DNA from 2 places in the Exiguobacterium sp. MMG028 genome. Region 1 is predicted to be linked to the other one. Evidence: riboswitches for the same ligand, from Rfam matches in the RefSeq annotation. Region 1 holds a riboswitch; the other holds the start of a gene.

The links. Region 1 has a riboswitch for thiamine pyrophosphate ahead of PJK55_RS02905 (YkoF family thiamine/hydroxymethylpyrimidine-binding protein). Riboswitches for the same ligand answer to the same signal wherever they lie in the genome.
Region 2: another riboswitch for thiamine pyrophosphate. It lies ahead of thiW (energy coupling factor transporter S component ThiW); the one in region 1 lies ahead of PJK55_RS02905 (YkoF family thiamine/hydroxymethylpyrimidine-binding protein).

What each region holds. Positions count from the first base shown of each region.
Region 1 is NZ_JAQJIN010000001.1:536,519-541,987, forward strand. It holds gene PJK55_RS02885 (class I SAM-dependent methyltransferase) at 1-484, opposite strand, end outside; gene PJK55_RS02890 (SMP-30/gluconolactonase/LRE family protein) at 624-1,505, shown strand; gene PJK55_RS02895 (hypothetical protein) at 1,518-1,784, shown strand; gene PJK55_RS02900 (GTP-binding protein) at 1,896-3,095, shown strand; TPP riboswitch at 3,155-3,255, shown strand; gene PJK55_RS02905 (YkoF family thiamine/hydroxymethylpyrimidine-binding protein) at 3,338-3,928, shown strand; gene PJK55_RS02910 (ECF transporter S component) at 3,921-4,496, shown strand; gene PJK55_RS02915 (ABC transporter ATP-binding protein) at 4,489-5,469, shown strand, end outside.
Region 2 is NZ_JAQJIN010000002.1:647,459-652,927, forward strand. It holds gene PJK55_RS10540 (DUF58 domain-containing protein) at 1-888, opposite strand, end outside; gene PJK55_RS10545 (AAA family ATPase) at 891-1,811, opposite strand; gene PJK55_RS10550 (hypothetical protein) at 1,906-2,598, shown strand; gene PJK55_RS10555 (hypothetical protein) at 2,672-3,412, shown strand; TPP riboswitch at 3,458-3,558, shown strand; gene thiW (energy coupling factor transporter S component ThiW) at 3,626-4,111, shown strand; gene PJK55_RS10565 (GNAT family N-acetyltransferase) at 4,140-4,616, opposite strand; gene PJK55_RS10570 (VOC family protein) at 4,735-5,157, shown strand; gene PJK55_RS10575 (VOC family protein) at 5,157-5,469, shown strand, end outside.

The sequences.
Region 1 (5,469 bases):
TCTCTTCGGTGTAAAGAAGGGAGAAGTCTTTTGGTCCACCTGTCCCGTAGGCAAGTTGATTTGTAGAGTACACTTCAGTCAGGAATACGCCACCAGGTCGTAGTATTTTTTGAATACCGGCGAGCACCTTTTCTCTGACTTGTGGTGGGAAGTGGCCGAAGATGCAGATGACTAGGTCATACGTATCTTGCGACCAGACCGCTTCATTCAAGTCAATCTGCTTCGTTTGAAGGGTGACGTTTCGTGAAGTCGCCAAGCGCTTCGCTTTTTCGAGTCCTATTTTTGAAGCGTCCCACATCTCGACGTTGAAGCCGAGCGTGGCGAGCCAGACTGCATTTCGTCCTTCCCCCTCTGCGATGGCCAATACATGTTTTCCTTCAATTTGATGAGACGTGAACCATTCACGTAAAAACTCGTTTGGCTCTGTCCCATACACATAATCCTCCGAGCTAAATCGTTCATCCCATTTAGACAAGACATTCACTTCCTCTCTATTTTTCTTTCACTATAGCAAATCGAACGGACGACGGTGAAAATCCATCACGATTTTCTGAATTCATGCATAGTCCAGATGGGAGAAGGGAATAGATTTCTGAACTAATGGATAGAGTGGAGGCTAAGTAATGGAGAGAGTAGATGCGTCGTTATGGATTCGGGTACGAAATACGCTTGGTGAAGGTCCTTGTTGGGATGCTGAATTGAAGCGTTTTTATTGGGTAGATATTGAAGGTCATACGTTATGGTGGTATGACGAGCGAGAAGACGAAATCTCTTCTTTCGAGGTCGGAAAACAAGTCGGTTTTGTCATACCAAAAGTGACGGATGGTGTCGTCCTTGGGTTGAAAGACGGAATCTATGAATGGGATGAAATCAATCGAGATCTAAATAAGATTGTCGAGTTGGATGACCCTGATGGTCGATTACGTTTCAACGATGGGAAAGCTGATCCATATGGTCGCATTTTTGCAGGTACGCTTCACCTTGAGGATGAAGAAAACGAAGCGACATTGTATCGAGTCGATCGAGATGGAACGACAACAACACTTATGGACGGGTTGACACTTTCGAACGGGTTGACATGGTCCCCTGACCATTCCGTTTTCTATCATATCGATACACCGACTGAAAAAATTCGGAAGTATGATTTTGATTTGAAGTCAGGAACGCTCTCGAACGGAGAGGTCGTCGTTGATTTTTCAGAGGAAGAAGGCTTTCCTGACGGGATGACGTCCGACTCTGAAGGCTGTCTATGGATTGCACATTACGCTGGTGGAAGAGTGTCACGTTGGGACCCTTCGACAGGTAAAAAATTATTGGAAGTGCATGTTCCTGCACCGAATGTCACCTCATGCGCCTTTATCGGGGATGGGCTTAATCGATTAGCCATCACGACGGCTCGTGAAGGAATGGATGAGGAGGCGCTTGCCGAATATCCAGATGCGGGATCGGTATTTATCGTCGACACAGAAGTGAAAGGGATGCCATTGTATCGTTTCGGTCGCTGAGGAGGAAATACGATGGTGAAACGACTGTTGGTTCGAGCAGGTATTGGGTTGGCAGTTGCTGCAGCAGTTAAGATGGGGATTCAAAAGATCCAAGAAAATCGAGCACGTGAAAAAGACCATTCGTACCTCGACCCAAAGTGGGATGAGGTGCCGAGCGTCGATTCAGACAAAGACGAGGATGAAGTCGGATTGACTCAACTCGACTCGATTTATCGGGCTGAATGGCAGGCGAATGCTTACCCGCGCTCAGAAGCAGAACGAAGAGCGTTGGAAGAATGATTATACTTTCTTCGAAAACACGTCCGTGTGGCGTGTTTTTTTGTTGACAAAAAGATGTTCCCATTCCATTATATAAAAAGTAATCATTACGATTTAAATGGAGGATATATCATGAAACGAATTCCAATTACGGTACTCTCTGGGTATCTTGGTAGCGGCAAGACGACACTGCTTAACCACATCTTACATAACCGAGATCACAAGAAATATGCCGTCATCGTGAACGATATGAGTGAACTGAATATCGATGAAAAGTTGATCGAGCAAGGAGGATTCTCCCGGACTGATGAAAAATTAGTCGAACTTTCGAACGGATGCATCTGTTGCACGCTCCGAGAAGATTTGTTGACAGCCGTCTATGACTTGACGAAAGATCGCGAGCTAGATGGCATCATTATCGAGTCTTCTGGTATCTCTGAGCCGATTCCCGTTGCGCAGACGTTCACGTATGCCGACGACGCGCTCGGGATCGATTTGACGAGCCGTGTCTATATCGATGCGATGATCACTGTCGTCGATGCGTACCGCTTCTTCAAAGATTTCAATTCCGGTGAATCGCTTATGGAACGCCAACAAGCCGTCGATACAGGTGACGTACGTGAAGTCGTCGACCTTCTCGTCGACCAAGTCGAGTTTGCGGACATCATCGTATTGAACAAGGCGGACAGGGTATCTGAAGAAGAACTGCAGGAGATGAAGGGCTTACTGAAAACGCTCAATCCGAGTGCTAAGTTGTTGACGTCGACCTACTCGAATGTGGCGTTAGACGACCTACTAGACGTCCGGTTGTTCGATTTTGACCAAGCGATGCGCGCTGCAGGTTGGATTCAAGAACTCGAGTCGGAAGAACATACGCCGGAAACGGAAGAGTATGGCATCAGTTCGTTCGTTTACCGTCGGCGTCGACCATTCCATCCTGAGCGTTTGATGAATTGGATGGAACATTACCCTGAAGAAATCGTTCGTGCCAAAGGTTTCTTATGGATTGCGACACGAAACGACCTCGCTTGTCTGTTTTCGCAGGCTGGGTATGCATCAACGCTCGAACATGCGGGTCGTTGGTTAGCGACACTTCCGGAGAGTGAACGAGAGGCTATGTTTGCAACCGAACCAGAACTGCGCGAAGACTACATCGAGCCGTACGGAGACCGACAGAACGAATTGGTCCTCATCGGTCAACGAATGGACCGGGAGACGGTCGAGCGGTCACTTGACGCTTGCTTGTTGACGGATGAGGAGATGGAAACATCGTGGGATACGCTCCATGATCCGCTCCCTGGTACGGGTCAATTCGTCACGTATTCAGATTGACCGTTTACAAAAGATTAAAACATCGCTATACTGTGACTGCATAAGTAACCGCATATTAATGACTGCACTAGGGGTGCTTCGGCTGAGATGAGAGCATGGCTCCGATCCCTTATAACTCGATCCAGATAATACTGGCGTGAGGAAGTGCGGCACTTTCTCTATGCAAGTTTGTATAGATTTTGTTGCTGCATTCTCATGAATGCGGCTTTTTTTATGCAAACACATTTAGAGGGGGAAATAGAATGAATGAATCATGTGGTACGAGTCCGATTGTCGGGTTTCGATTCACACTGAGCCCGATGACAGACGATTTTGTCGGGACAATCAAAGGTGCTCTAAAACGAACGGATCTGTCAGGTGTGTGGAAACATACGGATGACGTGTCGACGGTCATCCGTGGACGAGTCGAGCATGTGTTTGACGTCGCTCGAACGGTGTTGAGTCTTGCTTCGGAGGAAAGGAAGCACGTCTCGATGAGCGGAACGTTCTCTGTCGGTTGTCCAGGAGATTCAACGGGAGATGAGGCACTCGAGGCTCCGAGCGAACCATCAAACGGTGCATCAAGAGACCAGTATGTGTCTTCGCAGTTCGCACTCTATCCGATGGGTGCTGACAATTACATGGAACTCATCTATGAAGAAATCGAGCAAGCAAAACAGGCTGGTGTCTATAACGAGTCGATGCATTATGCATCAGGCATCCATGGGAACTTAGATGACGTGTTCTCGTACTATGAGGGGGCTTTTAAGCGGACGCGCGAAAAGAACCGACATGTTGTCATGACGGTGACGTTCAGCGTAAATAGTCCGTCACATGGAGGGCGACATGCTTAAATCGTGGAAATTGAAAGAAGTCGTCCTTGTCTCCGTATTATCTGTTGTCTTCGCGGTCGTCTATTTATTGTTCGTTCATATCGGTAACTTGTGGGCAGGGTTGATCGGTCCCATCGCCTACGAGTGGATCTTTGGCATCTGGTTTATCGTATCGATTATCTCGGCATACATCATTCGCAAACCGGGGGCGGCATTCATCTCAGAAGTGATGGCCGCAACGATTGAGATGTTGATTGGGAATGCCATTGGGCCACGCATCATCTTGGTCGGCATCGTTCAAGGTCTAGGGGCAGAAGCCGTCTTTGCGATGACGGGCTACAGACGTTATGAGCTATGGGTTCTTATGCTGGCCGGATTTGGGTCGGCTGTCACGAGTTTCGTCTATACATATTTCATGAGTGGGTTCGCGATGTTAGAGCCAGGTTATGTGGCGACGATGTTCGGGCTAAGAGCCGTCAGTGGGATGGTCATCGCTGGGATCGGTGGGAAGTTGCTCAGTGACCTATTGCTGAAGACAGGATCACTTCGCGGTTATGCGATTTCACGAAGTGGGAACGTCCATGGTTGAGACAGAGTCACTTCATTTTCGATTCCCAGAGAGTTCTGAGGCGATTCTTGAAGACGTGACCGTTTCAATCCGTCAAGGTCGTACGATTCTTAGTGGGGCGAGCGGGAGCGGGAAGTCGACACTTCTCGCGCTATTCAACCGTCTCTATCCGGAGAATTGTGACGGAATCCTTGATGGTAGACTCGAACTACTTGGACGATCATACGACGACTATGCACCTGGCGAAATCAATCAGCGGGTTGGGACGGTGTTTCAAGACCCGGATACGCAATTTGTCATGGAGCGGGTGGAAGAAGAACTGATCTTCACACTTGAGAACTTGTCGACACCTGTCTCAGACATCGAACAACGCGTGACGGAAATCCTCGAATCGTTACAGTTGAGTGATTATCGAAACCGAAAAATCGATTCGTTGTCAGGCGGACAGAAACAGCGGATTGCTGTTGCGTGCGCTCTAGTCGGAAGACCGGAATGGCTACTGCTCGATGAACCGTTGACGCATCTAGACCCAGTGACCGCGCAAGAATTTGTAAAATGGCTCGACAAGATGAAAGACCTGAACGTCATTGTCGTCGAGCATCGCCCTCATCTATGGGGGGATTACTTTGACTGGCATATTGAGTTAGAGCGAGGGTGTGTCGTTAGGAATGAATCATTCCGTCCGGTCGAGGATTTTGCATTCGTGAAGTCGAACGCGTCACTCTCAGCTATTCAACGCTACAAGGTTAAAGAGGTCAGACGTGATTCGTTTCAGCTCAACGAGACGGTGCTCCACGTCCGGGCTGGAGAAGTGATTGCCATTCTCGGACCGAATGGGAGCGGGAAGTCGACATTTTTAAGAAGCTTAACAGAACACGATCATCGGGTCGGACTCGTGCCACAATCACCAGAACATCTATTTTTTATGAACTCCGTTGAGCGAGAGTTGCAGTTTGGTCACGAAACATCAATTGAGACCGTGTTATCTGACATG
Region 2 (5,469 bases), on a different contig from region 1:
GGAGATATGCTCCATCTTCCCTTCACCATTGAAACGGTTGATGAACAGCTCGACTTTACACTCTTCTTTTAAGAGTCGGGTCGTCACGTACGCGACTTGGCTGATGATCGACTCAAAATCGTGATGCAACGTATAGCCGGACGGTCCACTCAAATCGACTGCGAACGTGAACGTATCGAGTGATGTCTTTTGAAAGACTTTGGACTGAATACGTCCGAGCTTCGCCGTCGCGACCCAGTCAATCTCCTTGACCGGTTCTCCTTCGTAAGGCTTCGAACCTAGAATCTGTAATGGATTCCGTAGAGGCGATGCGGTCAAAGGACGGTCACCGAGTGCTAATCGTTTCGTACCGACCGGAGGATGTAACGTGAGGGATGGCAGCACCGTCCACCGTTTCTCGATGGGACACTCAAGAAGATACGTCCCGAGATGAAACGGGAGCGTCACAGCGAGTACACACTCTTCGATATAAGCCGGTCCCCGAAATTCGGCCTGAACACGAAGCACGTGACGGGCCTGATCCGTCCGTAACGTCATATCTAAACTAGTTGGGGAACGATCGTGGTCTGGAAAGCTAAGCGCTGTATTGGATTTCAGACGAACGCGAACCGGAAGCCCGAGTCGTTCGAGGGTTTCACTTCCGTCTAGCATCACTTGCACTTCCGTCTCATCCCCAACAAAGAGAAGAGATTCGTGTGTATGTATATGAAGACGAAGGGCTCGCTCTAACTGTTTCCGCGTCCATTCGAAGAACCAGACGATGCCCGCAAGTAAACAGAGGGCATATCCGACAATCTCCATGTACGGGACGAATACGAGAATCACCCCAGCGAATCCATAGACCGTAATCCATTGTTTCTGTAGGGCGTTATGTGTCGAGAACGTCATCGTCAACCCTCGACCGGAACAGAAACGGTGTCTAAGATGTAACGGATGATGTCCTGTTTCGTTGATTTGATGCCTCCTTCAAGCGTCAACGTCAGGCGATGTGCCAATACATAAGGTGCCACGGCTTTCACATCTTCCGGAATGACATACAATCGATCGTTCAGATAGGCATAACTTTGAGACGCCCGCATGAGCGCGACGGCTCCTCGTGGACTGACACCGACCTCGACAGATTGATGTTCTCGTGTCGCATGGACGAGCCCGAGTAAATAATCGAGAACGTCATCTTGAATCGATACTTGCTTCACTTCTTCTTGTGCGCGGCGTAACTCGTCTAACGTCGCGACCGCCTCCACGATTTTCCGTGTTTGACGCATGACTTGCAAGAGGAGCTCCCGTTCTTCCGCGACATCAGGGTAACCGACTGGAATTGAAATCAAGAAGCGATCGAGCTGGGCATCCGGTAACGGGAACGTCCCGGCCGATTCGATCGGGTTTTGCGTCGCGATGACGAAAAATGGTTTTGGCATCGGATACGTCTCTCCCCCGATGGAGACTTGCTGCTCTTCCATCGCCTCGAGCAAGGCGGACTGCGTTCGTGGGACCGCTCGGTTAATTTCATCAATCAAGACGATATTCGCAAAGATCGGTCCTTGTCGATGGTCGAACGTCTGGGTCTGCATGTTGAAATAATCTGCGCCAATCACGTCAGACGGTAACAAATCGGCCGTGAACTGAATCCGAGAAAACGCGCCGTCGAAGCTAGCTGCAATCGCCTTGGCCAGTAACGTTTTCCCCGTTCCCGGAACATCTTCTAACAAAATATGTCCTTCCGCGAGTAACGCCGTACAACAGAGACGTACGACATCCTCTTTGCCTAAATACACCTCGTTCAACTGTTTGATGACCTGTTCCATGCCCATATGATGACCTCCATTTTTTGTCTTAATCAAACTTTACCTTTTTATGGTAAGATAAACAACAAATAGTCTGAACATTCAAAAAGGAGGTAACTTCTTGCGCTGGACGAACAAGTTTTTTCTCATGATTGCCACCACACTCATCGGCACGTTCACGATGATGGTGATTGCGACGAGTGTATTCGAGTGGCTCTATAACCCGGAAACGATACCGGTCGAGGAAAATAATAGTCCTCCGACTGATCTCTTATCGGATGAAGATGATGGAATTTTAATTGGTGAATCCAAAGCAGATTACCCGTATGAATTAGATCCTCGAAAAGGAAAGCTTAACTTTTTTGAGAGAATCACGGAATCTGGAGAATCCACACGACGAAATCTCGGGTTATTCGTCGCTTTACTTGCGCTCGGTTGCCTGTCCTTTTATATCTATCTAAAACGGAAACGACGTGTGGTTCGCGCACGAGATCATGTTGATTCAAACGCAGACCAGCTTGTCGAATCGCTACAACACGAAAACGCTTCGTCCGTTTCGACGCTCACAGCGTTCACGAACGTCCCGATTCGCGATGCACTGATCACATTCAACCAATCTCTCGTACCAGCCAAGCGATTGCGTGCTCATGAGACACTGCAAGAGTGGTTCCGACGCATCGATTTACCGATGAATCCGTCCGTTTATCATGCGGTTCGCTACGGCACATCCTCAGGAGTAACGATTTCTGAAGAAGACACACTCCACTTTAAGAATACACTCGATTCCTACACAACACGCCCTCACCCCGAGTGAGAATGTGCACAGGTTCTGCTTTTTCGTCATGAATGATAAAATGGTGGAAAATGTAAGTTGAGGGGATGAAATCATGAGACGATGGGCGATGTTCGGATTAAGTGCACTTTTACTGACGGGTTGTACGGATACGGTGGCAGACAATCCGATTCCAATCGAATCACCGGATGAACCCATCACAGAATGGACACGTGAAGACTTTAAAGACGTCTATGACCAATATGAACAAACGAAACCGCTCCTCGCTGCGCTCGAACAACAAGGCATCAAACCGTTCCGCGAAACGTTTGAACGCGTCATCATCGCCGGCAATGGTCTCGAGCACACATATGCAGATATTTATCCGTTCAAGCTCGACGACGGGACGTATGCCACGGTATTCGACAGTCAGGACGGGACGTTGATCAACGGTTCCGAGTCGGTCGCTCCGCTGTTTTGGCAAGAGGAGTCTTTCCTTCAGTATGTCGAAGAGATAGAGAATCGGAAATTCGGAACGAGTGCCCCTCCTACCGATGTCGTCCTTACGCAGGATGAATTTCAATCGGTCTATGACCGTCACGCCTACACGTCAGCCCTCCTCGTCGAACTCGATGAAGCAGGTGTCGAACTGGCACGGGAACCAATCGACGATGTGATTATCGCCGGGAATGGCGTGACCGAAGTCACTGCCGACTTGTTCGTGTTCGATGTCGAGAGCGGGTATGCCATCGTATACGACCAGGATGGAGAAATTTTAAAAGGTCCCGAATCCATCTCACCGCTCTTTTGGAGCGAGAAGGACTATGAGGACCTGTTAGCCAAGAATGAGGGATAAGTTCACCCCCCTTCCGATTTTAGCTATGCTATACTCAAGTCAATAAACGACCACTAGGGGAGCCTTCGGGCTGAGACGGCATTTGTGCCGGACCCTTCGAACCTGATCTGGCTCATACCAGCGTAGGGAAGTGGCTTGGGATACGTCTCTGTATGTCCACGCCATTTTTCCGTCTGGAAACGTGGCGTTTTTATTTTTGAAAGGAGACTATTCATGCGTATTCAACAACTCACTTGGATGGCAATGCTCGTTGCCATCGCCGTCGTCGGCTCGATGTTCATCTCGATTCCTACAGGTGTCGCCCGCGCTTATCCGATTCAACATATGGTGAACGTGATTGCCGCAGTTACCGTCGGCCCAATCGGAGCCGTCCTCGTCGCATTCGTGACCGGACTCATTCGCGTCATGACCGGCACAGGGTCACTTCTCGCGTTCCCCGGTGGCATGATTGGTGCACTTCTTGCTGGTATGTTCTTCGTTCGCACGAATCGCGTCTATGCTGCCGCTCTCGGAGAAATCATCGGAACCGGTGTCATCGCCTCGTTGATTGCCGTCCCGTATGCGAAACTGTTGATGGGTTCGACGTTCGGTGCCTTCTTCTTCGTTCCAGCGTTCCTTGCCTCTAGTTTGACAGGCGCGCTTCTCGGTTGGCTCGTCTTATCACGTGTCAAACAGTTGCGACCGAGCATACTCAAATAACGTATTTTGATTTAGGAATCCGACCGACTCATGACGGTCGGTTTTTTGTGTGATAGACCCAGATTGCTTCGCCGTTCGATTCATCGATTAAGCCGCTGTCGACAAAGCCGTTCTTTGCATAAAATCGTTTCGCGACTTCATTCTCTTGATGGAGGCTCAGGATGATATCATCCACATCGTACTCTGTCTGGATAAATGCCACTGCGATGCGTAGACACTTCGTCCCGACGCCTTTCCCCTGTTCGTGTTGATCCATCATGAAACGATCGAGCCACACATAGCGTTCTGTCTGATTTTCTGCTCCGACCATCATGAAACCCACCGGTTGCGCACCGTCATAAAATGCATAGCTCTGCCAATTATATTTCGTATCCTCGACCATCTCTTGAAGCGACTCGGCATTTGTCTCGATGAACCGTGATTGTTTCTCGTCCACTGTCAGAGCAATGATTGCCTCTCGATTGAGTGCATCAATCGGTTGAATCGTGATTTCATTTCCTTTCATGCTTTCACCTCATTGATTTTCTCTCTCTTTCATACGCTTTCTCCCGTAAAAAGTTTCTCCCCCCGTATCTTCGAGACCATGCATTCGCTACACTAGAAATAGAAAGGGAGGTTATCACATGTTCCGAATCGGAAGTATCTTCATTCCCGTATCAGATGTAGAACGGTCCCTACACTGGTATACCACTTATTTTGATGCTCAAGAAATTGGTCGCTGGGAAGGAGGCATCGGTTTGTGTCTACCAGGCGGTTCGACTCAGCTCGGATTGATCCAAACCTCGTCACCACAATCCGTAACGTTCAAAGATGCGTCAGGACAAGCCCATGTCTATTTCAACGTCATTTGTGAAGACATCCAGTTCGCGTATCAATCGTTCGAACAAGCAGGGTTGATTGCGACACCGCTTCACGATTTCGGAGGCATGTCCTGTTTTGACGTAGTGGACCCGGATGGCCATACGATCAGTCTTATCTCGGAAGATATGACTTCCCCGTTCCACCGCAATCGCGTGAACGACCTACAAACGAAAGGAAAGTCTTAATGAAACAAATTCACCATATCTGTATCCAAACACCAGATTATGCCGCATCAAAGTCATTTTACGAAGCGCTCGGTTTTGAGCTCGTCCAAGAGTCGCCAAACTTCCACACACGTGACTTCAATAGTTGGCTCAAACTCGGAGATTTTTATATCGAGCTCCAGACTGCTAAAACGGATGAAACGTTACAAGACTATTCGAAACATGCGGCCGGTCCCGTCCATTTCGCCCTCTATGTGGATGATCTCGAAGCGGAAGTCGCTCGACTCGAACAGCTCGGTGTCACGTTCTTGCCGAAGCACGGTGGCAACATCT